4 regions of the Pseudomonas sp. TH39(2020) genome follow, and region 2 is predicted to be linked to each of the others. Evidence: predicted binding sites of a transcription regulator. Region 2 holds the regulator's gene; each other region holds the start of a gene.

Region 1 (5,519 bases), 800 kb from region 2:
CTGGGCAAGCGCGGCACGGCCAGTGTGATGCTGGTCGACGCGAACCTGACCCACATCTGGAAACCGTTGTTGCACGAAGTGGCGGCAGGTTCCCTGAACTCTTCCGAAGACGAACTCAACTATGTTGCCCAGGCAAAATGGAACCACTTCGAGTTCCAGCTGGGGCGCATGAGCGGGCTTGATCGCGCACAGAAAAAAATCCAGCTGGCCGCCACCTACGACGAAGCCGGCATTGAACTGGTCCCGGCGCGCGAAGTGGGTTACGACTCGCTGGTGATCGCGGTCGGCAGCACCACCAACGATTTCGGGACTCAGGGCGCGGCGCAACACTGCCTGTTCCTCGACACCCGCAAACAGGCCGAGCGCTTCCATCAGCAATTGCTCAACCACTACCTGCGAGCGCACGCCGGGCAAACCGACAAGGTCGAGCAGATCAGCGTAGCCATCGTCGGCGCCGGTGCCACCGGGGTCGAATTGGCTGCCGAACTGCACAACGCCGCCCATGAACTGGCGGCTTACGGCCTGGACCGGATCAAACCGGAAAACATGCACATCACCTTGATCGAAGCCGGACCACGGGTGCTGCCAGCGCTGCCGGAACGTATCGGCGGGCCGGTGCATAAAACCCTGGAGAAACTCGGGGTCAACGTGATGACCAATGCCGCCGTCAGCGAAGTGACAGCCGACAGCCTGATTACCGCCGATGGCAATGTCATCAACGCCAGCCTGAAAGTCTGGGCGGCCGGGATTCGTGCACCAGGTTTCCTCAAGGACATCGATGGCCTGGAGACTAACCGGATCAATCAGCTGCAAGTGCTGCCGACCCTGCAAACCACCCGCGACGAGAACATCTTTGCCTTCGGTGACTGCGCGGCCTGCCCGCAGCCGGGCACCGATCGCAATGTGCCGCCGCGCGCCCAGGCTGCGCATCAGCAAGCTTCGTTGCTGGCCAAATCGCTGAAACTGCGGATCGAAGGCAAGCCTCTGCCTGCGTACAAATACACCGACTACGGCTCGCTGATCTCGCTGTCGCGTTTTTCGGCTGTGGGTAACTTGATGGGCAACCTCACCGGCAGCGTGATGCTGGAAGGCTGGCTGGCGCGGATGTTTTACGTGTCGCTGTATCGCATGCACCAGATGGCGCTGTATGGCGCGTTTCGTACGGCGATGTTGATGTTGGGCAGCAAGATCGGGCGCGGGACTGAGCCGCGACTCAAACTTCACTAACAAAACACAAACCACTGTGGGAGCGAGCCTGCTCGCGATGGCGGTGTGTCAGGCGACATTGATGTCGACTGTTCAGGCGCTATCGTCGGAACGCCGCCCGGAGCCGGCTCACTCCCACAGTTGATCTCCATTGATTTGGAGATCTGTGTCTCACTGTATCTCCCCCGTCGTTTCGCCCCTTCGCTTACAAACTCCCCCCTTGCGCGACACAGTAGCGATACACCACGCCCGCTAAATGGCCACATCCGAGCAAGGCACCCCGCCAGCTACGGTTATCGCCGCACTTACGTGGCGTCCTTTATCGAACGGTTGTGTCGTGCAACCCAGGAGTATTGAAATGTCCCGTACCACCAAAAACACTATCGGTTTGCTCGGCGCTGTTTTGGCCGGCGGCATGATGTTGTCCGGCGCGGTGTTCGCCTCGCAACCTCTGACTCAGGGCTACCTGCTGGCCTCGGCCGAACAGGTCGTGAAGACGCCTGAAGGTAAATGTGGCGAAGGCAAGTGTGGCGATGCGTCGATGGCAAAAACCGACACCGATGGCGACGGCAAGGTATCCCGTGCCGAATTCCAGAAAGTCGCGCCGAAGTCCAATTTCGACAAGATCGACACCAACCATGACGGCTTCATCGACGAGCAAGAGGCTTTCGATAACGTGAAGGCCAACTACGAAGCCAATGGCAAGAAAATGCCAAAAGGCCTGTTCGAGCACTTGAAAGACCAAGACGGCGCCTAAGCTTCCGAGAAACAAACCGCGCTTTTCCGTCGAGAAGCGCGGCTTTTTTGCGTCTGGAACATTTAAATCTGGAAGCGCCGCACCATGCCCTGCAAGGCATTGGCCAGCTGAGACAGCTCATGGCTGGACGCGCTGGTCTGATCCGCCCCGGCGGCAGATCGCACCGAAAGGTCGCGAATATTCACCAGGTTGCGATCCACTTCCCGCGCCACCTGCGCCTGTTCTTCGGCAGCACTGGCGATCACCAGGTTGCGTTCATGGATCTGATGCACCGACGCGGTTATGGTCTGCAACGCTTCACCAGCACGCTCGGCCAAGGCCAATGTGCTGGCCGCACGGGTTGAGCTGGCCTGCATGGAATCCAGTGCCTGAGTCGAGCCGTTGCGCATGCCCTGAACCATTTGTTCGATTTCCTGAGTCGATTGCTGCGTGCGATAGGCCAAAGCGCGAACTTCGTCGGCAACCACCGCGAAACCGCGACCGCTTTCCCCGGCCCGCGCCGCTTCAATGGCAGCATTGAGGGCCAGCAAGTTGGTTTGCTCGGCAATCGCACGAATCACGTCCAGTACCTTGCCGATGTCCTGAGACTGGTTGGCCAGGGACTGCACCAACCCGCCCGTGATCTGTACATCGCTGGCAAGGGCGCCGATGGCCGTGACTGTTTCGCTGACCCGCTCCTGACCGGCGTGCGCGGACTCACTGGATTGGCGCGTGGCGTCGGAGGTCGACACCGCGTTGCGAGCGACCTCCTCCACCGCGGTGGTCATTTCAGTGACAGCCGTCGCCGCTTGTTCGATCTCATTGTTCTGCTGTTGCAGGTTCTGAGTGCTGTCGAGGGTGACCGCATTCAACTCGTCAGCCGCTGTCGCCAATTGCGCGGCCGAGCCGCTGATACCTTGCAAGGTCTCGCGCAGGTTGCGCTGCATGGTCGCCAACGCCTTGAGCAAGCGACTCACTTCATCGTTGCCATGGGTTTCGATGGGGCGCGTCAGGTCGCCTCGTGCCACGTTTTCTGCGGCATGCAACGCTTCGCTCAAAGGTTTGACGATGCTGCGGGTCAGCAGCATCGCCAGGCCGACGGTGGCCAATGCCGCCAATGCGATAAACAGGCTGACGATCATCCGCGATGTTTCGTAATGCGCTGCAGATTTCTGGCTCTCGGCGGCAACTTGTTTGGCGAACAGATCCGCCAGGTCGGTGAGCTGTTTGCCCGAGCCATCAACCACGGTTTTCATATCGATCAGCAGCAGTTGGGTCAGTTCGTCACGACGACCCTGTTCGGCCAGGGAGAACGATTGAGCAATACCGGAACGATAAGCCGCGAAGGTGGTTTTGAACTGGTCATACAAGGCTTTGCCTTCGACTGTGTTGACCAACCTGTCATAAGCCGCAATCTTCTCGCTCAACTCTTTGTCGCGAGTGTCCATCTGGCCGCGGTAGACAGGGATGTTCTTCGGATCCTGATCCAGGGCCATGCGCAGGGAAATGGTACGGATGCGCAGCATGATTTCGCGGATCTCGTCACCGCCGCGAATGCTCGGCAACCATTGTTTCTCCACCGCCACCTCGCTGTCGCGAATGCTCGACATCTGCCCCAGGGCAAAAATCCCGAGCAACGCGACCAATACGGCAATCAAGGCAAACCCCAAGGCTGCCCGAGGAGCGATATTTAACTGTCGAAGCACCATAACGAACGCCCTTTTCTTGTAGTGGCTTAGATAAGGGGCGTTGTTTCGGCAGTACCCCGTCGCCTCGTTATCGGCAAGTTGTACGATGACTGAAGTGTTATTTCTCAAAGATAAAAAATCGAAGACAAAAAAAATCCCCGTATCTTTCGATACGAGGATTTTTAATATGGTCGGGGTAAGGGGATTCGAACTCCTGACATCCTGCTCCCAAAGCAGGCGCGCTACCGGACTGCGCTATACCCCGGTAATAAAAAGGCGACCTTTTAAAAGTCGCCTTCTTCGATCAGTGCTTTTGGCCTCTGATCTTAAGATCTGATCCCAGCGTGAACTGGTTTCAAAAATGGTGGGTCGTGTGGGATTCGAACCTACGACCAATTGGTTAAAAGCCAACTGCTCTACCAACTGAGCTAACGACCCAAAAATGGTCGGGGTAAGGGGATTCGAACTCCTGACATCCTGCTCCCAAAGCAGGCGCGCTACCGGACTGCGCTATACCCCGGTTTGAAATTGGCTCCGTGACCAGGACTCGAACCTGGGACCCAATGATTAACAGTCATTTGCTCTACCGACTGAGCTATCACGGAACTACATATTTCAATTTACAACGGTGAAGCTTGCTTCACCTCTTCGACCCGTTCGCATCGCTGCGTTCGTGTGTCTGAGGCGCGCTATTCTACAATCTTAAGCACCTCTGTCAACCCCCTAAATTGCCTTCAAGTTAATGATTTGCAACTTATTTCAGATTCCTGCTTGGGAAGCAGGAACCCTTCAGGGCGACTTACTGCGGGGCGCACTTTACAAGCCTTTTCCTTAGAGTTCAACAGCCTGGCGAAAAAAAGGCCTCGCAATGCGAGGCCTCTTCAATTTTGCTGCCGCCGTGGATCAGACGAATACGATTTCGTCGTTCTCCACGACACCCTTGGCGGTATCGCCCGGCATGAAACGACCGGACAGAATCAGCTGCGCCAGCGGGTTCTCGATCCAGCGCTGGATAGCTCGTTTGAGCGGCCGTGCGCCGTAAACCGGGTCGTAACCCACCGCTATCAGCTTATCCATGGCCTCAGGGCTGAGATCAAGCTTCAGCTCGCGCTCGGTCAGGCGACTGCGCAGGCGACCCAACTGGATCTCGGTAATGCCCGCGATCTGATCCCGAGCCAACGGCTCAAAGATCACCACTTCGTCGACCCGGTTGATGAACTCCGGCCGGAAGTGCGTGGAAATCGCATCCATCACTGCCGCACGCTGAGCCTCACGATCACCGACCAATTCCTGGATCTGCACCGAACCGAGGTTGGAGGTCATGACAATCACGGTATTTTTGAAATCCACCGTGCGGCCATGACTGTCGGTCAGTCGGCCATCTTCCAGCACTTGCAGCAAGATGTTGAAGACGTCCGGGTGGGCCTTCTCGACCTCGTCCAGGAGGATCACCGAATAAGGCTTGCGACGCACCGCCTCGGTCAGGTAACCGCCCTCTTCATAGCCTACGTAGCCTGGTGGCGCACCGATCAGACGAGCCACGGAATGTTTCTCCATGAACTCGGACATGTCGATCCGCACCATCGCCTCTTCCGTATCAAAGAGGAACTCGGCCAGTGCCTTGCACAGCTCGGTTTTACCGACACCGGTAGGGCCGAGGAACATGAACGAGCCGCTCGGGCGATTCGGATCGGACAACCCGGCACGGGAACGTCGCACGGCGTTGGAAACGGCAATCACCGCTTCGTCCTGGCCGATCACACGTTGGTGCAACAGGCTTTCCATCTTCATCAGCTTGTCGCGCTCGCCTTCGAGCATTTTCGACACCGGAATGCCCGTCCACTTGGACACGACCTCAGCGATTTCTTCTTCGGTCACCTTGCTGCGCA
Region 2 (5,519 bases):
ACTCAAGACGTTGGGCCGGATCCTCAATGTGTCGGTGACGCATGTCGATCCGGGCCAGTCGCTGGTGCAGGCGCTGGAGCCTTTGTTGCGCAAACGCGTGGTGCTGATCGATACCGCGGGCCTTCAGGCCAGCGATCCGGCACTGCGCATGCAGCTAGAAAGCCTGGCCGGTCGTGGCATCAAATCGAAAAATTACCTGGTTTTGGCAACCACCAGCCAGAAACAGGTTCTAACGGCCGCTTATCACAGTTACAAACGCTGCGGGCTCGCTGGCTGCATCCTGACTAAACTGGATGAAACGGCAAGTCTGGGCGAGGTGTTGAGCCTGGCCATCAGTCATGAGTTGCCGGTGGCCTACCTGACCGATGGCCCGCGGATTCCGGATGATTTGCATCTACCGCGTCGTCATCAGTTGGTCAGTCGCGCCGTAAGCGTGCAAATGCAAGAAGAACCCAGCGAAGAAGCCATGGCTGATATGTTCGCTGATATTTACCACAGCCCGACCAAGCAGGTCGGCTGAGGTATTAATGAACAGTTTTTGTACCTACATCGATGGTCTGCCATGCATTGTTCAGTTAATGAACGCGCAGCCAGTAATGTGGCCTCCGTCTAAGTAAGACAAGGTAAAGAAAATTCATGGGCAGCATGCATCCCGTACAGGTGATCGCGGTGACCGGCGGCAAAGGTGGCGTCGGGAAAACTAACGTGTCAGTGAACTTGTCCCTGGCTCTAGCTGAGCTCGGCCGGCGCGTCATGCTGTTGGACGCCGATCTGGGGCTGGCGAACGTCGACGTTCTGTTGGGGCTGACACCCAAACGTACTTTGGCCGACGTGATCGAAGGCCGCTGCGAGCTGCGCGACGTTCTGTTGCAAGGCCCTGGCGGCATTCGCATCGTCCCGGCCGCGTCCGGCACACAGAGCATGGTTCATTTGAGCCCGGCTCAACACGCCGGCCTGATCCAGGCGTTCAGCGATATCGGCGACAACCTCGACGTGCTGGTGATCGACACCGCGGCGGGCATTGGTGAATCGGTCGTCAGTTTCGTCCGCGCAGCGCAAGAAGTCTTGCTGGTGGTCTGCGACGAGCCGACTTCGATCACCGATGCCTACGCACTGATCAAACTGCTGAACCGCGATTACGGCATGAACCGCTTCCGCGTCCTGGCCAACATGGCCCAGAGTCCGCAGGAAGGGCGCAACCTGTTCGCCAAGTTGACCAAGGTCACGGATCGCTTCCTTGACGTCGCCTTACAATACGTCGGCGCGGTGCCTTACGACGAAAGCGTGCGCAAGGCTGTGCAGAAGCAGCGCGCCGTTTACGAAGCCTTCCCGCGTTCCAAGTGCTCACTGGCGTTCAAGGCGATTGCACAGAAGGTCGATACCTGGCCGCTACCTGCCAACCCGCGTGGGCACCTGGAGTTTTTCGTCGAGCGCCTCGTGCAACAAACGGCAGGACCGGTGCTATGACAGCCAGTGGCTACAACCTCTACAAGAAGTCGGCACGTGACGCGCAGTACGAGCTGATCGAGCGTTACGCGCCACTGGTTAAACGCATTGCTTACCACTTGCTGGCGCGTCTGCCGGCCAGTGTCCAGGTTGAAGACCTGATCCAGGCCGGGATGATCGGCCTGCTTGAAGTGTCGACCAAATACGACGCCAGCAAAGGCGCGAGTTTCGAGACGTACGCGGGCATACGAATCCGTGGCGCGATGCTCGATGAAGTACGCAAGGGGGACTGGGCGCCACGTTCGGTCCACCGCAATACCCGGATGGTCAGCGACGCCATTCGCTCGATTGAAGCTAAAACCGGCCGTGACGCTAAAGATCACGAGGTTGCGGCCGAACTCCAATTGAGTCTCGACGATTATTACGGGATTTTGAACGACACCCTGGGCAGCCGCTTATTCAGTTTCGACGATCTGTTGCAGGACGGCGAACACGAAGGGCTGCACGAGGGTGGCGCCAGTGCTCATCTCGAGCCGTCACGCGATCTGGAAGATGGACGCTTCCAGGCGGCGCTGGCGGACGCGATTGCCAATTTGCCGGAGCGTGAGCGACTGGTGTTGGCGCTGTACTACGACGAAGAGTTGAATCTCAAGGAAATCGGTGAGGTCCTGGGGGTTAGCGAATCTCGGGTCAGCCAGTTACACAGCCAGTGCGCGGCCCGTTTGCGGGGGCGTTTGGGGGAGTGGCGAGCGCGCTGAAGGCAGTGTGGGGACACTGCGAACGCGGCTGGTGGGGTGTTGAACCGTACCGGTCCCGATCTGTTGTGCTCCAGACAGTCATTGAGTGCTTTGCCGGATTGATTGAAATGGCGCGTCCAGGTGCTGGGCGCGTTTAAGACTGCTTGGAGGTCGAATTGGACAAGAACATGAAAATCCTCATCGTTGATGACTTCTCAACGATGCGGCGGATCATTAAAAACCTGTTGCGTGACCTTGGGTTCACCAACACGGTCGAGGCTGACGATGGCACTACTGCCATTCCGGTTCTCAACAGCGGCAGCATCGACTTTCTGGTAACAGACTGGAACATGCCTGGCATGACCGGTATCGATCTGCTGCGCCACGTGCGTGCCGATGAAAAGCTCAAGCACCTGCCGGTGCTGATGGTGACCGCTGAAGCCAAGCGCGAGCAGATCATCGAGGCAGCCCAGGCCGGAGTTAACGGCTATGTGGTCAAGCCCTTCACGGCCCAGGCGTTAAAAGAAAAAATCGAGAAGATTTTCGAACGCATCGGTTGATGTGCGAAGCCACTGCGCCACGGGGGAGCTATGGAGCATAACGAGTCTTCACAGGGCGATTTCGAATCGACTCTGAAAAAACACGCGGTCGAACTGGTCGAAAGCCTTGAAAAAGGCAGGTTCGGCGACGCTGTGCAACTGATCCATGAGCTCAATCAGACCCGTGACCGTGGCCTGTATCAGGAAGTGGGCAAGCTCACTCGCGAGCTGCATAGCGCGATCGTCAATTTCCAGATTGACCCGAACATGCCGCAAGCCGAGGAAGTGTCACAGATCACGGACGCCACCGAGCGTCTGGGCTATGTGGTCAAGCTGACCGAGGCTGCTGCCAACCGCACCATGGACCTGGTGGAAAACGCCACGCCGCTGGTCAATGGCCTGAGCAACGAAGCCCAGGCCTTGAGCACCGATTGGGGACGGTTCATGCGTCGCGAAGTCGGGGCTGAAGAGTTCCGCGAGCTGGCCCGGCGAGTCGACGGTTTCCTGACACGCAGCAGCGAAGACAATCGCGTTGTGTCGAGCAACCTCAACGACATTCTGCTCGCTCAGGATTACCAGGACCTCACCGGTCAGGTGATCAAGCGTGTGACCCAATTGGTCACCGAAGTTGAAAGCAACCTGCTCAAGCTCGTGCTTATGGCCAGTCAGGTGGACCGCTTTGCGGGCATCGAACATGACCGTGAAGCGATGCTTGCAGAAAAAGATCCGCAAAAACATCTCTCTCAGGGTGAAGGTCCGCAGATTCATGCCGATAAAAGAGAAGACGTTGTGTCCGGTCAGGACGATGTGGACGATTTGCTATCCAGTCTTGGATTTTAGGTTTTTAGGTTTTTAGACCTTTAGGAGCACCCCCTTAATGAGCTTCGGCGCCGATGAAGAGATCCTTCAGGATTTCCTGGTTGAGGCCGGCGAGATTCTAGAGCAACTGTCCGAACAGCTGGTCGAGCTTGAAAGCCGACCCGATGATGCGGACTTGCTCAATGCAATTTTTCGCGGTTTTCACACTGTAAAAGGAGGCGCCGGCTTCCTCCAGCTCAACGAGCTGGTGGAGTGCTGTCACATCGCCGAGAACGTGTTCGACATCCTGCGCAAGGGTGAACGTCGCGTCGACTCGGAACTGATGGACGTGGTTCTCGAAGCGCTGGATGCGGTGAACGGCATGTTCACCGAAGTCCGCGAGCGCAGCCCGATCACGGCTGCCACGCCTGAATTGCTTGCGGCACTGGCCCGTCTGGCCGAGCCGCAAACTGAAGACGCCGCACCGGTCGCCGAGGTGGTGGAAGAACCTGCCGCCGAGAGCGAATCGGGTGACATCACCGATAACGAATTCGAACAACTGCTGGACTCACTGAACGCCGTCAAGGCTCAGGCAGAAGCCCCGGCAGCTGTGCCAGCGCCGAGCAGCAATGCAGCGGCCAGCGACGAAATTACCGATGCCGAGTTCGAGTCGTTGCTCGATCAGCTGCACGGTAAAGGCCAGTTCGCCGTTGATGCGGTAGCCCCGGCGCCAGTGGCGCCGGCTGCCCCGAAAGCGGCAGGCGACAGCTCCGATATCACCGACGACGAGTTCGAAGCTTTGCTCGATCAGTTGCACGGCAAGGGTAACTTTGCTGTCGACGCGCTGGAATCGGCCATTGCTGCGGCTCCGGCCCCGGCTGCGCCAACCGCTAAGGCGGCTGGCAGCGACCTGATCTCCGATCACGAGTTTGAATCGCTGCTCGACGAATTGCACGGCAAGGGCAAGTTCACTGAAGTGGGCACCGCGTCCGGCGCCAGCGCATCGGTTGTGGCGCCAGCGGCCAAGGCTGTTGCACCGAAACCCGTTGCCAAAGCGCCCGAGCCTAAAGCCGAAGCGCCGAAGCCTGCCGCTGCTGCTGCCCCGGCTCCGGCTCGTGCCCCGTCCGCGCCGCCACCGGAAAAACCGGCCAGCGAAGCCGAGACCACCGTGCGGGTCGATACCGCGCGTCTCGACGAAATCATGAACATGGTCGGCGAGTTGGTACTGGTGCGTAACCGCTTGGTCCGTCTGGGCCTCAACAGCGGCGACGAAGCCATGTCCAAGGCCGTGTCGAACCTCGACGTGGTCACGGCCGACCTGCAAACCGCGGTCATGAAGACCCGGATGCAACCGATCAAGAAGGTCTTCGGGCGCTTCCCGCGCCTGGTTCGCGACCTGGCTCGCCAGCTCAAGAAAGAGATCAACCTGGAACTGGTCGGCGAAGAAACCGACCTCGACAAGAACCTCGTCGAGGCCCTGGCCGACCCGCTGGTCCACTTGGTGCGCAACTCGGTCGACCACGGTATTGAAGAGCCGGCCGAGCGCGAAGCGATGGGCAAGCCTCGCAGCGGCAAGGTGATCCTGTCCGCTGAACAGGAAGGCGACCACATCCTTCTGTCGATCTCCGATGACGGCAAGGGCATGGACGCCGATGTTCTGCGCGGCATTGCCGTGAAGAAAGGCTTGATGGACAAGGATGCCGCGGATCGCCTCAGCGAATCCGATTGCTTCAACCTGATCTTCGCACCGGGTTTCTCGACCAAGACCGAAATTTCCGATGTCTCCGGACGCGGCGTGGGCATGGACGTGGTGAAAACCAAAATCGCCCAGCTCAACGGCACCATCAATATCTATTCGACCAAGGGCAAGGGCTCGAAGATCGTCATCAAGGTCCCGTTGACCCTGGCGATCATGCCGACGCTGATGGTCATGCTGGGCAACCAGGCGTTTGCGTTCCCGCTGGTGAACGTCAACGAGATCTTCCACCTCGACCTGTCG
Region 3 (5,519 bases), on a different contig from region 2:
GAATGCATCCTCGATGACCGCAACCTGCCGGATTCGCTCAAGGCGTTGATCGGCCGTTTGCAGATCCCGATGCTGAAAGTGGCGGTGCTCGACAAGAGCTTCTTCAGCCGCAGCAGTCACCCGGCCCCACGCCTGCTCAATGAAATCGCCACCGCAGCCATGGGCTGGGGCGAGTGCGACGACCATCAACGCGACAGCCTGTATCTGCGCATCGAGCAAGTGGTACAGCGGTTGTTGAATGATTTTGTCGATGATCCGGCGGTGTTTTCCGAAATGCTGGCCGATTTTCTCGCCTTCACCAGCGACGAGCGCCGTCGCAGCGAGTTGCTGGAGCAACGTACCCGTGACGCCGAAGAAGGACGCGCCAGGACTGAGCTGGCCCGTCAGCGCGTCGAACAGGTACTGAATCAGGCCTTGTTGGGCAAAGTATTGCCGCAACGGGTGGTGGTGTTTGTCCAGGAAGCGTGGAGCCAGGTGCTGCTGCTGACCTGTCTCAAGCACGGCGATCAGTCGGCCGAGTGGCACGCCGATGTGCAGTCGATGGAGCAATTGATCTGGAGCGTGCAGCGTCATGATGAGCCTGATGCGAGCCTGCGCTTGTTGGCGCTGGTGCCTGGGTTGCTCAAGTCGCTGCGCGACGGGCTGAGCGGTTCGGCCTTCGATCCGTTCGCCACCAGCGAATTTTTCAGCGAGCTGGAAGCCTTGCACGTTCAGCTGTTCGAGCGTCCAGGGCAAAAGCTTGAACAGCCTGTCGATACGCCGGTAATGGTCCAAGTGCTGCAGGAAATCGTCCTGCGAACCGCGGACGAAGGGCCAGCCGAAACGGCGTCAGTGCGCTTGCCGGAGGACGATGCCGGTCTGCTTCAGGTCGATCAACTGCGGTTGGGGTGCTGGGTCGAGTTTCAGGAAGACGAGGAAAACACCCTTCGCTGCAAGCTGGCGGCGATTATTGAAGCCACCGGCAAATACATTTTCGTCAATCGCACCGGGATGAAAGTGCTGGAGCGCAGCCGCACCGGTCTGGCGCAGGAATTCCGTCGTGGCGCGGTGCGCGCGCTGGACGACACTTTGCTGTTCGACCGGGCGCTGGAGTCGGTGATCGGCAACCTGCGGCGCCTCAATCACGGCAAGTGATCGCGCGCCGAGGGTCTATCGCGGCATACTGGGCGCCTACACAGTCGTCGTTGAAGGAACCTGTATGCAGTTGGACCCCGCGAGTGGTTGGTGTCAGGGCGTAGATATTTGCCCCTCGCCCAACTTCAATGCGCGCCCCTCGGACGAAATTTCCCTGCTGGTGATCCACAACATCAGTTTGCCGCCTGCGCAATTCGCCACCGGCAAGGTGCAGGAATTTTTCCAGAATCGTCTGGATGTCACGGAGCACCCCTACTTTGAAGGGATCGCCAACCTGCGTGTGTCTGCGCACTTTCTGATCGAACGTGACGGCACCGTCACTCAGTTTGTCTCTTGTCTTGAGCGTGCCTGGCATGCCGGCGTCTCGAGTTTCGAAGGGCGGGAAACCTGTAACGATTTTTCCGTGGGTATTGAACTTGAAGGCACGGATGATCTGCCGTTCACCGACGCTCAGTATCAAGCGTTGACAACCCTGACCCGACAGCTGCAAAGCGCGTTCACGGCCATCATCGCACAGCGCATTTGCGGGCACAGCGACATCGCACCCGGGCGTAAAACCGATCCTGGGCCGGCGTTCGACTGGGCACGCTATCGTGCCGCCCTGGCAAAAGAGGAACAACAATGAGTTTTCTGGTGTTGCTGTTGGCGGTCTGGATCGAGAAATTCTCGGCCCTGCGTCATCGGGTTCAGCGCGATGGTGGATGGGTTCGCGAGCTGAACAAGCTTGAGGTCAGTCCGCGTCTGGCGAAAAGTCCGTGGCTGATCCTGGTGATACTGGTGTTGTTGCCAGTGGCACTGCTGGGTTTGCTGCTGGTGGTACTGGACCCGGTGGCTTACGGTTTGCTGGCGTTGCCGGTGCACCTGCTGGTGGTGATTTACAGTCTGGGCCGCGGTGATCTGCTGGCCGGTCTCGGGCCGTTTCGCGATGCCTGGCGTCGGGAAGACCTGCAAGCTGCCGCTCATGTAGCGGACCGCGATGTGGGTATCTGCGCCGATAGCGGCGAACAACTGTTGGAACGGGTCGAGGGGCATCTGCTGTGGGAGGCTTATCAGAGCTTTTTCGCGGTGATTTTCTGGTACTTCCTGCTGGGGCCGGTTGCAGCCCTGAGCTATCGACTGCTGGCCCTGGCCGAAGAGCACGGGCAAAACCCGGCCGTGGTCGAGCGCGCCGTAAAACTGCGTCATGCGTTCGACTGGGTGCCGGTGCGTCTGCTGGCGGCGAGTTTTGCGTTGGTCGGCAATTTTGTCGCGGTCGGCCGAGTGATGTTGCACGAGCTGCTGAACTGGAACATCAGCGCCGCCCAATTGATCGAGAAGGTCGGGCTGGTGGCGGGTGAAATCCCGGCGCCAGTGGTCGGGCCTGACGGCATCAACAGCCTCGACCGGATCTGGGAACTGCTGCTGCGCGCGGCAGTACTCTGGTACGCCGGTTTCGCGTTGTGGACCGTCCTTCCGTAATGACGCTGACCCCTGTAGCAGCTGGCGCAGCCTGCGTTCGGCTGCGCAGCAGTCGCCAATTCATTCACCGCGGTTTGTCTGGCTCACTGCGTAATCAGTATTTACGACTGCTGCGCAGCCGGACGCAGGCTTCGCCAGCTGCTACAAGACCGCGTGCATCTCGCCGTTAACCTTAAGTTACAAAACCTCCCGTCGATTTAGGCTATACAGAGCTAGCGCCGAATAGTGGCTATCTGCTGTCGACCCGCGCCTGCCAATAAAAATAAGAAATCAAAGGGAGACTTCCAGTGAAGAGCTTGCTCTATCCCGCCGTCGCGCTGATGAATCGCCTGAGCTTTGGCATGAAGTTCAGCCTGATCAGCGTGCTGTTCCTTGTGCCGATGTTGGTGACCAACTTCTATCTGGTGCGCGATTCTTATCGAGAATTCCAGGGCACCCGGGTCGAGCTGCAGAGCCTTGACCTGCTGGGCAGCAGCCTGACGTTACGGCGCGATCTGGAAACCCTGAACAACCTGGTGCAGATCAACGTCACCCTTGGTCAGTCCGGCAAGGCTGGCAATGTCGAGTCGCAGATCAGTACTCTGGGGCAAAATGTGCTGACCCGTTTGCAAGGGCTGACGGCGATGACCGCGGACCCCGAGCAAATCATGGTTTTCGATGGCAAGCGCGATGAAATGATCGCCGCGTTCAAGGCCCAGCAAGCGGAAAACTCCCTGCAAAGCAAAAGCGCGATGATCGGCAAGTTGCTCGGCAACGCACAAATTTTCAGCCAGATCATCGCCAGTCAGGCCGGCCTCAGCCGCGACACCCAGAGCGACATGCGCCAGCTGAGCGAACTCATCACCAATGTCACCCCGCCCGTGACCCAGCTTCTGGGCGAAGGCCGGGCGATGGGCTCTTTTTCGCTGGGGCAGGGCTTTCTCAACTCGGCATCGAGTACCCGTTTTGATGAGTTGCTGGCGCAGATCGAAAAACTGCACGCCGAATATGCCCTGAAGTTGCAGGACGCGCTGGGCTCCAGCAAAGCGGCACGGGAAACCCTGGCCGCTCAGGCCGATAGCAGCAAGGCATCGTTGAAAAAGGCCAGTGAACTGTTCGAAGAGCAGGTAGTGATGGCGGACACGCTGGATGCGCCGTGGCAGGGCTTTTACGATCAGGTCACGGGCCTGATGGACAAGACCTACCAACTCAACGAAGCCACCCTGAAGTTTCTCGGCACCCAGCTGCAACAGCGACTGGAGCAGAACCGCACCCATATGGTCTTGCAGGCCGTGGCGCTGTCGGTGGTGTTCGTGTTGATTTTTTACCTCTATGGCGGCTTCTACGCCTCGACCCGCACCACCCTCAAGCGTCTTGGCGCGGTGATGGATAAGGTCGCGGCCGGCGACATGACGGTGACTTTCAGCGCCAACAGCCGCGATGAACTGGGCGAGTTGGGCGAGGTGTTCAACGGCACCGTAAAGAAAATCCATGACCTGATCGAGCGGGTGGGGCACACCGTCGGTGAGGTCGAGCGCCAGGCCGGGCAGGTGCAGAACGTCTCCACCCAGAGCAACCAGGCCGTGGCGGGGCAGCGCTCGCAGATCGAGCAGGTCGCCACGGCCATGAACCAGATGTCGGCCACCTCCCTTGAGGTTGCACGCAGTGCCGCAGCAGCGGTCAGCAGCGCTCATAGCGTCAACGATGAGACCATCAGCGGGCGCGGGCTGGTGGAATCCCAGCAGGGCAGCATCGCTGCACTGGCCAGTGAGATCGACCAGTCGGTGCTGGTGATCAATCAGCTGGCCAGCGACAGCCAGTCCATCAGCCGTGTGCTGGAGGTGATCAAGAGCATCGCCGAACAGACCAACCTCTTGGCCCTCAACGCCGCCATCGAAGCCGCTCGGGCCGGTGAGCAAGGCCGTGGTTTTGCGGTGGTGGCGGACGAGGTCCGGACACTGGCCAAGCGCACCCAGCAATCGACCGAGGAAATCGAGCAGATGATCGCCAAGCTGCACAGCGGTGTCGGCGCCGCGGTGAAGGCGATGGGGACCAGTCATCAGATGGCCAACGGCACGGTGGGGCAGTCGGAAAAGGTTCAGCAAGCGCTGGAAAACATCCTCGGTGCCGTCGGCATGATTGTCGATCAGAACCAGCAAATTGCCGCCGCGGTAGAGCAGCAGACCGCCGTGGCCCATGACATCGACCAGAATATTGTCGAGATTAACCGTGCCGGTGAGCGTACTGCCGAAGGTGCACACCAGACGGAGGACGCCAGTCGCGCGTTGTCGGCTCAGGTGGTGGAGCTGAAGCAACTGATCAGCGCGTTCCGGGTCTGAAGCCACCCCGGCACACCTGTGGGAGCGAGCCTGCTCGCGAAAGCGGTCTTCAGTCGACATCAATGTTGAGTGATATACCGATTCGCGAGCAGGCTCGCTCCCACAGGTTTTTATGCTCCGTCTGTAGTATTTGTTCCCTTCTCAGGTAGGCAATGTCCGGTTTTCATCCGTCGTCTGGTTTTTGGTCTTTAATGACGGAAGATCAATCACTTGGACCTGCCCTGAGGAGGCTCGGTTATGTCAGCTGTAACGATTGGAATCCAGGGTCATTGCGCTCATTGCGGGAGCACACTTCTGCTCAAACCCTGGCAACTCAACGCCATTGCGATCAACGAAGCGTTCGAGTGTTCCCACTGCCAGAAAGCGTTGCAACTGAACGATCCGAAACAGATCAAGCGCTTCAAGTCCCTCGACTCCCTGGCATTGCTGCGGGCGAGCACGTTGGTCATGGTTTGTACCGCGTTGCTGGTGGCGTTGGTGTTGGAGTGGATCGGGATGTTCAGCGTCGTGGAGCAACTGAATTTTTCGCTGTTGGCGATTTTCGTCTATTTCGCCGTCATGCGGTTTGCCCGGCACCGGCAACACATGACGCTGACGCTGGAAGCCGCC
Region 4 (5,519 bases), on a different contig from region 2:
GGACGTCCTTATAGCTGCAGCAACCTTCATAGATTGCTTCGCGGATTTGACCGTCGGTGACGCCAGTGCAGAGGCAGACATACATAAGTGAAAACCGTCGCTGGTTGTGACTCAATTGCGATGGATCTTAATGTTAACGAGAATGATTGTCAAAGTGCTTTCTGAAAGCTTCGCGTTATAAGCGGGCGTGACTGACGAACGGTTTCACCAGGGCAATCTGCCAGTAACCGTGGCGGCGGCATTTTTAACCCGCCTGCGAAAAACCGTTGAGGACAGCTCAAAAACGCCGTGTATGATGGTCGGTCCTTGCGAAGGGGTTCGTGTCACAGGGCTGTCGCTTGACGGTGGCAGGCTGATGCGAGCCCGGTTCTTCACGTTATTACACCAGGAGATATCCAATGAGCGTACTCGTAGGCAAACAAGCCCCTGACTTCACCGTACCGGCCGTACTCGGCAATGGCGAAATCGTAGACAGCTTCACCCTGTCGTCGGCCATCAAAGGCAAATACGGCCTGGTGTTCTTCTACCCACTGGACTTCACCTTCGTTTGCCCGTCCGAGCTGATCGCTCTGGACAACCGCATGTCTGACTTCAAGGCACGCAACGTTGAAGTGATCGCCGTTTCGATCGACTCGCACTTCACCCACAACGCCTGGCGCAACACCCCGGTCAACAATGGTGGTATCGGCGAAGTTCGCTACACCATGGCTGCCGACCTGAAACACGAAATCGCCAAGGCCTACGACGTTGAGTCCGAAGGCGGTGTGGCTTTCCGTGGCGCGTTCCTGATCGACGACAAAGGCGTTGTCCGCTCGCAGATCATCAACGACCTGCCGCTGGGCCGTAACATTGAAGAGCTGATCCGTCTGGTTGACGCTCTGCAATTCCACGAAGAGCACGGCGAAGTTTGCCCTGCCAACTGGAAAAAAGGCGACAAAGGCATGACCGCTTCGACCGAAGGCGTCGCGGCTTACCTGACCGAGAACGCTGCTGCGCTGTAAGGCACGTTTGAGGCATAAAAAAACCGGCCGTTGAGGCCGGTTTTTTTATGGACGGGATAAACCTGACGACGGATCAGTCGTTGTAGTCTTCCCAGCCGCCCATTTGTTTCCAGCGATTGACGATGCCGCAGAACAGCTCGGCCGTCTTCTCGGTGTCGTAGCGAGCCGAGTGGGCCTCACGACCGTCGAAGTCGATATCGGCGGCCTGACAGGCCTTGGCCAGTACCGTTTGGCCGTAAGCCAGACCGGCGAGGGTCGCAGTATCGAAGCTCGAGAACGGATGAAACGGGTTACGCTTCATGTCCAGGCGTGCGACAGCGGCGTTGAGGAAACCCAGATCGAAGCTGCTGTTGTGCCCGACCAGAATTGCCCGTTTGCAGCCATTGGCTTTCAGTGCCTTGCGGATGCCGCGGAAGATGTCGGTCAGCGCTGCTTCTTCACTCACTGCCATGCGCAGCGGGTGATCGAGTTTGATCCCGGTAAATTCCAGAGCGGCCGCTTCGATGTTCGCGCCTTCAAAAGGCTCTACGCGAAAGAAGTAGGTGTGGTCGGCGTACACAAACCCTTTTTCGTCCATGCCGATGGTGGTTGCGGCAATTTCCAGCAAGGCGTCAGTGGCAGAGTTGAAACCACCGGTTTCAACGTCGACAACGACTGGCAGGTATCCACGGAAGCGCTCAGCCATCGGGTGGCGCGAACCACCTCCGCCGCCTTGACCGTCCTGTTCGTCGTCGAAATGGTCTTCACTCACGCGTGTTCCTCCAGCAGGCGCCAGCGCAGTTTTTCACCGGCGCGCAGCGGGATTACGGTCAGCTCGCCAAATGGCAGGCTGGTTGGGGCGGTCCACTCTTCGCGGACCAGGGTGATGCGATCGGTGTTCACCGGCAGGCCGTAGAAACGAGGGCCGTTCAGGCTGGCGAAGGTTTCGAGCTTGTCCAGCGCGTTGCGCTGTTCGAAGGCTTCGGCATACATCTCGATCGCTGCAAAAGCGGTGTAGCAACCGGCACAGCCGCAAGCGGCTTCTTTGGCGTGCTGGGCATGGGGCGCCGAGTCGGTGCCGAGGAAGAACTTGTCGCTGCCGCTGGTGGCGGCGTCGAGCAGGGCTTCCTGGTGGGTGTTGCGCTTGAGAATCGGCAGGCAATAGAAGTGCGGCCGAATCCCGCCCACCAGCATGTGGTTGCGGTTGTACAGCAGGTGATGCGCGGTGATGGTAGCGCCAACATTGGCCGAAGCCTCGTTGACGAACTGCACGGCGTCGGCGGTAGTGATGTGTTCGAACACCACTTTGAGGCTCGGGAAGCGCTCGACCACACGACGCATGTGCTCATCGATAAAGAATTTTTCGCGATCGAACACGTCGACATCGCCACGGGTGACTTCACCATGAACCAGCAAGGGCATCCCGACTTCGGCCATGGCCTCAAGTGCAGGGAAAATCTTGTCGATGCTGGTGACACCAGAGTCCGAGTTGGTGGTCGCGCCGGCCGGGTACAGCTTGGCGGCGTGAATGAAGCCGCAGGCCTTGGCCTCGCGAATTTCTTCGGGCTGGGTGCGGTCGGTCAGGTACAGCACCATCAACGGTTCGAAGCGGCTGCCAGCCGGGCGTGCAGCGAGAATCCGCTGGCGATAGCCGTCGGCTTCAGCGGTGTTCCGCACCGGAGGTACCAGGTTGGGCATGATGATGGCGCGACCAAAGGTGCGCGCGACATCCGCGACTGTATTGGGCAACACAGCACCATCGCGAAGATGAATATGCCAGTCGTCGGGACGCAGCAGGGTCAGGCGGTCGGACATGAGGGGATTCCAGGCGGGTCAAACTGAGGGGAATGCTACCGGAAAAGACTCTTCCAGGCACTCGCTATCAAGTTTTGCAGGAAGCTTCCGATATCCAACAGGTATGCCGTAAACATCTGTGTGTCGGTCTTTTTGTTGTAGAAGCCAGTGGAGCCTCCCGTGCGCCAGCGTTATTTAGCCTTGCTCAGCGTGTTTGCCAGCCTTCCTGCGATGGCGCTTACTTTCCAGACCCGTCTGGAGAGCATCGAGTGGACGGTCGAAGGAGACAAGTTCGAGTGCCGCCTGACTCAACCGATCACCGATTTTGGTTCGGGCGAATTCGTGCGTCGCGCTGGTGAGCAAGCGACGTTCCGTCTGAAGGCCTATAACTCGATGATCGGCGGCGGTTCCGCCACCTTGCTGGCGGCGGCTGCACCCTGGCAACCGGGGCGTGGCGACATCAACCTCGGTTCTGTGCGAATCGGCAGCGGCAATGTGTTGTTCAACAGTTCGCAAGTTCAGGCTGGCCGCTTGATCAGTGGCCTGATGGATGGCCGCAGTCCGGTCGTTCGACATTACTCGGGCGATGGCCGGGTGTCGGAAGTGCGTCTGTTGCCAGTCAAGTTCAGCAAGGCATTTAACGACTATCAGGGCTGCGTGGCGAAGCTGCTGCCGAAGAATTTCGAGCAGGTCAAGCAATCGCAGATCGGCTTCCCCGGCGAAGGTATCGATCTCGACGCGCAGGCCAAGGCGCAATTACAAGTGATGCTGGAGTTCATGAAGGCTGATCCGACGGTCAACCACATCGAGCTCGATGGCCACTCCGATAACAGCGGCAACCGCCTGACCAATCGTGATTTGTCGCGGCGTCGGGCCCTGGCCGTCATGGAGTTCTTCAAGGCCAACGGTATTCAGGAATCGCAGATCACCGTGCGCTTTCACGGCGAGCGTTATCCATTGGCGCCCAATACCAATTCCGCCAACCGGGCGAAGAACCGTCGGGTCAATGTGCACCTTGCGCGCGTTGCGCCCACTGAAAAGCCGGCCCCTCAGGCCACTGCATCGGCGAGCGCCGCGTCCACCTCCTGAACCCGCTGTTATCGTCGCTCACTCGACATAATCTGTCGCTTCGTCGTCATAAGCTGTCGCGCCTCTGTAAATTATCCTGCATGACCGGTAGACTTGACGGCTTTCCGTAGAACCCCGTGGAGTGATGGCATGGCGGACGTAAACAAGGTCGTTCTGGCGTATTCCGGCGGCCTGGACACTTCGGTGATCCTCAAGTGGCTGCAGGATACTTATAACTGTGAAGTCGTGACCTTCACCGCTGACCTGGGTCAGGGCGAAGAGGTCGAACCTGCACGCGCCAAGGCACAGGCCATGGGCGTGAAAGAGATCTACATCGACGACTTGCGCGAAGAATTCGTGCGCGATTTCGTTTTCCCGATGTTCCGCGCCAACACCGTTTACGAAGGCGAGTACCTGCTGGGTACTTCCATCGCTCGTCCGTTGATCGCCAAGCGCTTGATCGAAATCGCCAACGAAACCGGCGCTGACGCCATTTCCCATGGTGCCACCGGCAAGGGCAACGACCAGGTTCGTTTCGAGCTGGGCGCCTACGCCTTGAAGCCAGGCGTGAAAGTGATTGCTCCGTGGCGCGAATGGGACCTGCTCTCCCGTGAAAAGCTGATGGATTATGCTGAAAAGCACAACATCCCGATCGAGCGTCACGGCAAGAAAAAATCCCCGTACTCGATGGATGCCAACCTGCTGCACATCTCCTATGAAGGCGGCGTGCTGGAAGACACCTGGACCGAGCACGAAGAAGACATGTGGAAATGGACCGTCTCCCCGGAGAAGGCTCCAGATAAAGCGCAATACCTGGAACTGACCTACCGCAACGGCGACATCGTTGCACTGGACGGCGTCGAAATGACCCCGGCTACCGTGCTGGCGACCCTGAACCGTATCGGTGGCGAACACGGCATCGGCCGTCTCGACATCGTTGAGAACCGTTACGTGGGCATGAAGTCCCGTGGCTGCTATGAAACCCCAGGCGGCACCATCATGCTGCGCGCCCACCGTGCGATCGAATCGATCACCCTGGACCGCGAAGTGGCTCACCTCAAAGACGAGCTGATGCCTAAATACGCCAGCCTGATCTACACCGGTTACTGGTGGAGCCCTGAGCGTCTGATGCTGCAACAGATGATCGACGCGTCCCAGGCCCACGTGAACGGCGTCGTGCGCCTGAAGCTGTACAAGGGCAACGTGATCGTCACCGGTCGCAAGTCCGACGAATCGTTGTTCGATGCCAACATCGCGACCTTCGAAGAAGATGGCGGCGCCTACAACCAGGCCGACGCGGCGGGCTTCATCAAGCTCAACGCGTTGCGCATGCGTATTGCGGCGAACAAAGGCCGGAAGCTTTTCTGAGACCTTTGAAGCGGTAGTAGAACGACCTTAGTGGAACGAGAGTTGTGGCCTTGTCGGTGACAAGGCCACAATTTCTGAATAGGGGGGAGTTTTCCTGCCGGACATCGTGTTATCAGCACTCTTTATGTTGTATCTGTAATACCTTCCTTCTGTTTCCTCTCTCTGAATGCTCTTCAAGCGTTACCTGCTACGTGTCAGGTAAAAAGAGTGATCAAGAATCGTCAGACCGTGCGAATTCAAATTGTAAGCAATGCAAAGCGTTGGTCCGCTGCGATTCTTTGCCTGTTTTGATTGCTTGCTTGCGCTTTC

The links. Region 2 encodes FliA, which starts transcription of late flagellar genes. Its sites were predicted from a motif close to CTAAAGTTTNNNNNNNNNNNGCCGNTAA; they were not measured.
Region 1: a site for FliA is predicted at 3,719-3,746, ahead of JFU47_RS21680 (methyl-accepting chemotaxis protein). Genes of this name have one in related genera too.
Region 3: a site for FliA is predicted at 2,735-2,762, ahead of JFU47_RS13425 (methyl-accepting chemotaxis protein). Genes of this name have one in related genera too.
Region 4: a site for FliA is predicted at 2,862-2,889, ahead of JFU47_RS11550 (flagellar protein MotY). Genes of this name have one in related genera too.

What each region holds. Positions count from the first base shown of each region.
Region 1 covers NZ_JAEKFF010000007.1:277,795-283,313, reverse strand. The annotation lists gene JFU47_RS21690 (NAD(P)/FAD-dependent oxidoreductase) at 1-1,227, shown strand, start outside; gene JFU47_RS21685 (HvfA family oxazolone/thioamide-modified RiPP metallophore) at 1,565-1,963, shown strand; gene JFU47_RS21680 (methyl-accepting chemotaxis protein) at 2,026-3,651, opposite strand; tRNA gene JFU47_RS21675 (tRNA-Pro) at 3,819-3,895, opposite strand; tRNA gene JFU47_RS21670 (tRNA-Lys) at 3,993-4,068, opposite strand; tRNA gene JFU47_RS21665 (tRNA-Pro) at 4,074-4,150, opposite strand; tRNA gene JFU47_RS21660 (tRNA-Asn) at 4,160-4,235, opposite strand; gene clpB (ATP-dependent chaperone ClpB) at 4,534-5,519, opposite strand, start outside.
Region 2 covers NZ_JAEKFF010000007.1:1,076,302-1,081,820, forward strand. The annotation lists gene flhF (flagellar biosynthesis protein FlhF) at 1-520, shown strand, start outside; gene fleN (flagellar synthesis regulator FleN) at 637-1,467, shown strand; gene fliA (RNA polymerase sigma factor FliA) at 1,464-2,204, shown strand; gene JFU47_RS25370 (chemotaxis response regulator CheY) at 2,372-2,743, shown strand; gene JFU47_RS25375 (protein phosphatase CheZ) at 2,774-3,562, shown strand; gene JFU47_RS25380 (chemotaxis protein CheA) at 3,600-5,519, shown strand, end outside.
Region 3 covers NZ_JAEKFF010000006.1:1,187,757-1,193,275, reverse strand. The annotation lists gene JFU47_RS13440 (DUF1631 domain-containing protein) at 1-1,134, shown strand, start outside; gene ampD (1,6-anhydro-N-acetylmuramyl-L-alanine amidase AmpD) at 1,199-1,759, shown strand; gene ampE (regulatory signaling modulator protein AmpE) at 1,756-2,592, shown strand; gene JFU47_RS13425 (methyl-accepting chemotaxis protein) at 2,880-4,910, shown strand; gene JFU47_RS13420 (hypothetical protein) at 5,148-5,519, shown strand, end outside.
Region 4 covers NZ_JAEKFF010000006.1:757,989-763,507, reverse strand. The annotation lists gene JFU47_RS11570 (bacterioferritin-associated ferredoxin) at 1-85, opposite strand, end outside; gene JFU47_RS11565 (peroxiredoxin) at 399-1,001, shown strand; gene rnt (ribonuclease T) at 1,075-1,752, opposite strand; gene pyrC (dihydroorotase) at 1,749-2,795, opposite strand; gene JFU47_RS11550 (flagellar protein MotY) at 2,955-3,863, shown strand; gene JFU47_RS11545 (argininosuccinate synthase) at 3,993-5,210, shown strand; gene JFU47_RS11540 (hypothetical protein) at 5,391-5,519, opposite strand, start outside.